One region of the Pseudoalteromonas sp. SG44-17 genome, then DNA from elsewhere that is predicted to be linked to it. Evidence: riboswitches for the same ligand, from Rfam matches in the RefSeq annotation. Region 1 holds a riboswitch; the other holds the start of a gene.
What was found. A riboswitch is a leader RNA that binds a small molecule or an ion and turns the genes downstream of it on or off. The one in region 1 is predicted to bind lysine.
Positions count from the first base shown of each region.

Region 2: linked by a shared signal. The riboswitch ahead of dapA (4-hydroxy-tetrahydrodipicolinate synthase) and the one ahead of lysC (lysine-sensitive aspartokinase 3) in region 1 are both predicted to bind lysine.

Region 1 covers NZ_JACJEV010000059.1:4,676-7,082, forward strand. The annotation lists gene H5182_RS21505 (4'-phosphopantetheinyl transferase superfamily protein) at 1-119, shown strand, start outside; gene lysC (lysine-sensitive aspartokinase 3) at 96-1,499, opposite strand; lysine riboswitch at 1,577-1,748, opposite strand; gene nhaD (sodium:proton antiporter NhaD) at 1,863-2,407, opposite strand, start outside.
Region 2 covers NZ_JACJEV010000016.1:7,905-10,311, forward strand. The annotation lists gene H5182_RS12405 (YdiU family protein) at 1-302, opposite strand, end outside; gene H5182_RS12410 (DNA-3-methyladenine glycosylase I) at 311-1,012, opposite strand; lysine riboswitch at 1,203-1,396, shown strand; gene dapA (4-hydroxy-tetrahydrodipicolinate synthase) at 1,529-2,407, shown strand, end outside.

The sequences.
Region 1 (2,407 bases):
CAGCGCTGAGTTGTCAATATCATGAGTTTGATATCAGTGTGGTAAGTGACAAGAGCACTGACTGGCAGTGCTCTGTGGTAAATTCAACCGCCCAATTACGCGGCGTTTTGAACTTCTAATAAACGGCTGTGGATCGCTTGCACAACAAAGTCTGACTCGCTCTGCTCCACTAAAAAGCACAGGTTATGTTTACTTGCGCCATGACAAATTAAGCGAATATTAAAATCGCTTAATACATTCATTAAGTTAATTTCTTGCTGACGTAATTGAATTTGTGAACCAATTAATGCCACTAAGGTTAAGTTGTTCTCAACCGACACGTGGCAAAACTCCGCTAACTTATCAAGGCATTCTTGATCAAGCTCAGGACGCGAGGCATTTGGCGCATTATCTAAAGTAATTGCAACACTTATCTCTGAGGTAGTTACCAAATCAACCGAGATATTAAACTCACTTAAAATTGTAAACACGTGGGCTAAAAAACCACTAGCCAAAAGCATTTCGGGGCTTTTTAAGGTTAACAATATTTGATTTTTACGCTGCGTGACAGCACGAATTCCGGGGATTTGTGATTTCTCACGTTCGATCCAGGTACCACCACGTTCAGGCTCACGGCTAGAACCAACAAACACACTAATATGGCTGCGGCTCGCAGGCAAGATCGTTGCCGGATGTAATACTTTCGCCCCAAAGGTAGCCATTTCGGCCGCTTCATCAAAACTTAAACGCGCAATCGGCGTAGCCTTAGCACATAAGCGCGGATCGGTGCTAAAAATGCCCACGACATCAGTCCAAATGTGCACGCTTTTAGCGTTTATAGCTTCGGCCAGTAATGCCGCACTGTAATCTGAACCACCACGACCAAGTGTGGTAGTTTGACCATGCGCGTCACTGCCTATAAAGCCTTGAGTTACAATAACCTGTTCAGCTAATAACGGAATTAAATGCTCTTTTGCGGCCATTGCTGTTGCAGCTACATCTGGGGTTGCTTTAGAAAACTGGCTGTCGGTTTTTAATACCTGTCGCACATCAAAACGCACCGCATTTAAGCCATTTAAACGCAGTACCTGAGTAAATAAATAGGATGATAAACGCTCACCAAAGCTCAATAACTCATCGTGTTGTTGCTTTGATTTTAGTGGTTCACTGGCAAGTGACTTAAAAGCTTTAATGGTTTCATCAAAGCCATGAGCTAAATCAGCATCCAATGACAGCTCATTTAAAATAGCTTCTTGAATAGCAATAACGCCAGCAATATTCTCATTGCGCTCTTCTGCTGATAAATCTTTTTTACATAAGGTCACAAGGTGATTAGTCACTCCTGCGCTGGCACTAACGGCCACTACTCGTACGTTGTTATCGGCTACAATAATTTCACTGCAACGGCTCATCGCTTCAAAGTTAGCCACACTGGTGCCACCGAACTTTGCGACTACGTAGTCTGATTTTTGATTTTGTGCTGACTGTTGCAAGTTAGTTGCAGCTAATTGGGTATTCATGTCGTCTCCTTTTGTGGCATTCATACCACGATAAAACAAGAAGAACTTGGCAAGGGGGTGCTCGATAAGAAAAGTCCACTGCCAGAAGCTCTCCACCTAATTGGTGACAGTTTTGAGGATTCAGCCCCATAAACCGAAAAACCACTGTGACGTCCAGTTGCTTTCCTCGGCGAGTACTTCCCTCCTTAATGATTACAGGCATACGTCGCCTAACATTAAGTACCTAAGTACCGCACCTCTTCTGAATGTTAGATTAATTACGTAAATTATTAGCAATTAAATAACAAAACCCGCTATTAAGCGGGCTTTGAAAGTTATCGTTTAGACGTCTAGCTGTCAAGTTGTTTTAAATAATAAAAGCAATTAAATAAAGCTACCAGCTAAATACGATCCCATATAACCAATTGTATAAGCGATTAATAAATACACCGACATACGTAAATAACTCATAAAGGTAAGCGCTTTTACTTTACTCATAGCGATAATACCGGCAGCCGAGCCAATAATAAGCATGGACCCCCCCACCCCAGTTGCATACGTAAACGACAACCATTGTTGTGGACTCATCACTATTTCAGCTTTAAGTAACGCAGCCGTTAGCGGTACGTTGTCAACCGCAGCGGATAATATACCCATTAAATAATTAGCGTATTGTGCTGGCATTAACTCGTAAAGATGAGTGAACTTACTGAGCATACCGACTTCTTTTAGGGCGCCTACAAGTAATAATACGCCAACGAAGAACAGCAAGGTGTCGTATTCTATTTCGCGAATATAATCGATGATTTTTTTATTCACATCTTTTTTGCGCATTAAAAATTGCGCTACTAAAAACATCAACGACAAACCAAATAAGAAAGTTAACAAAGGCGGCACATGATAAAGCACGCTTAACGTTAATGTCCCGA
Region 2 (2,407 bases), on a different contig from region 1:
ATGTCCCAAAGCTGTTGCTGCTGATCAGTGACAGCCCCTAATAAATGTGCTCGCCCATCACCTAAACGCGGTGAAAAATGTCCAAATTGATGCCCTGAGTAACCTAATGCCACAGCAGCAACATCGCTGTTATTAAGATTACCAGAAAAAATTACCGCACGTTCTGATGTGGCAACCTCAATATTAAGCTGCCTAGCTAACGTATCGTTCCACAGCAGTAAGTTTGGAGCAATAACAGCACTTGGCTGATCAGCCACAGCAAAATCATCAGCAATCTGGGTGTAACGAGCAACTAATTTCATAGTATTCCTTAGGCTTGGGTTGTTTGTATGCCAACGCGATTATCGCCCACGCTGTATGCAACTAACAAACTGAGCTCTTGAAGGCTTAATCCGCTTTGTTGCTGCAATTCATTAAAAAAATGTTGAGCGCTGGTAAGTGACTTTTTAGTTTGTAAACCGCCATCAATTATCTTATGAGCACGGAGATAACTTTCTACATCACGCGAGAATAAAAAAGTGTCTTTCCCTAAGGTTCGCAATGCATAAGGGCCGGTGTTACCACCTAAACGCGCCCCATGCTTTTTTAAATACCCCCACAAACCAATAATATCGTCGCTCGGCCAATCTGCAATAAACTGACTAAAACTGCCATGTTCACTTGCCACTTCATGGATCATATACGCATTTTCTGGGATCGTTTGCACTTTTTTAAAGTTACGAACGATTCGCTCATCGGTGGCTTTTTGCTCAAGCATATCTGGCGGCATCATTAATAATTTAGCCACACTAAAATCCCAAAATACTTCCCGAAAACCTGGCCATTTATTGTTGATCACTGACCAATAAAAACCACTTTGAAAAATTTTGCGGGTAAACTCTTCAAGCCATGCATCATCAGGTAAAGCAGTTAATTGCTTTGCATTTTGAGGGGCAACAAGTAAGTGCTGTAACATTACTTCGCTACCTTTTCGCTGTGCCGCTCGTTGATATATATCTTGAAATTTTTCCATTACTCACTACCACTGCTTGTTATTACGCTTACTGTAACGCTATTTACGTTGTAAAAAAATGTCAGGAGCACATTGCAGCTAAAAATAAACTTAAAAATATCCAGCCTTGACACCTAGACGGCTAAAATGCTTTAATCTTCCGTATTACCCCTATTAAAGGTGTGAGTTTTAAACGATAAAACTTGCACCATGGGCTAGAAGAGGTGCGTTATTCAGGTAACGTATGTGAGGAGCACACACTCCAGTGATCATACGTGAGGGGAATTAACGCCGAGAAGTAACACTTTTTGTGAAGTTTTACTTCGGGCGACTGGGTTGAATCCCAGCGACTGTCACCAATAACAGCTTGGCTGTTAAAATATTTGGTGGAGAGCTTCTGGTCTTAGCGTAATAAGGCCATAGCGCCCTATTATATTAAGCCCATTCGCTCTTCGAATTATTAGTTCGAACGACGTTAATGTGGCTCCAATCATAAAAGCTTATTAACTCCTCGAATCACTTATAAGTTCGTGAGAGATGATCAATAACTTCAATTTAAATGACTACCCTTTGTGGACGGCACTCGTCACGCCATTTACTGACGCTGGTGAAGTCGACTATGCCACTCTTGATCAGTTAGTTGCACAGCAGCAAGTGGCTAACAATGGTATTTTATTACTTGGTAGCACTGGCGAAGGCCTCGCACTAACACTCAAAGAGCAACAAGCGATTGTTGAACACGTGTGCCAATTAACGCCAACAGTACCACTGATGGTTGCAGTAGGCGGTATAAACCTAAAGCAACAAATTGCCTGGGTTGAATACTGTAATCAGTTACCCATTCATAGCTATTTACTGGGCACTCCCCTATACGCTAAGCCCGGCGTGGTAGGCCAAACACATTGGTTTGAAAGCTTACTTAATACCAGTAAACATCCTTGCATGCTTTATAACGTACCAGGACGCAGTGCTGTTGATATTCCATCGGCCGTAATTAGCAACTTGAAAGACCATAAAAACTTGTGGGCACTCAAAGAAGCCAGTGGCGACATTGCTAAATTTGAAGGTTTTAGAAAAGTCGCACCTAATTTAGCTATTTTTAGCGGTGACGATGCACTGATGCCTTACTTTGCCCAGGCTGGCGCAAAAGGTTTAGTCTCTGTGGCTGCTAATGCATGGCCTGTGCAAACCCATGAGTTTGTAAAACGAAGTCTCAGCGGTCAACACCCCAATTTATTTGCCGACTGGTCACAAGCCATTCAAAGCTTGTTTGCTGTCGCAAACCCTATCCCCGTCAAAGTATTGATGCATTTACAAGGGCGAATTAACAGCCCGTACTTACGTCCACCTTTGACGCATCTTGAGTTAACGCAAACTGATTGTATTAACAACGCAAACAACACCATTTTATCTTGG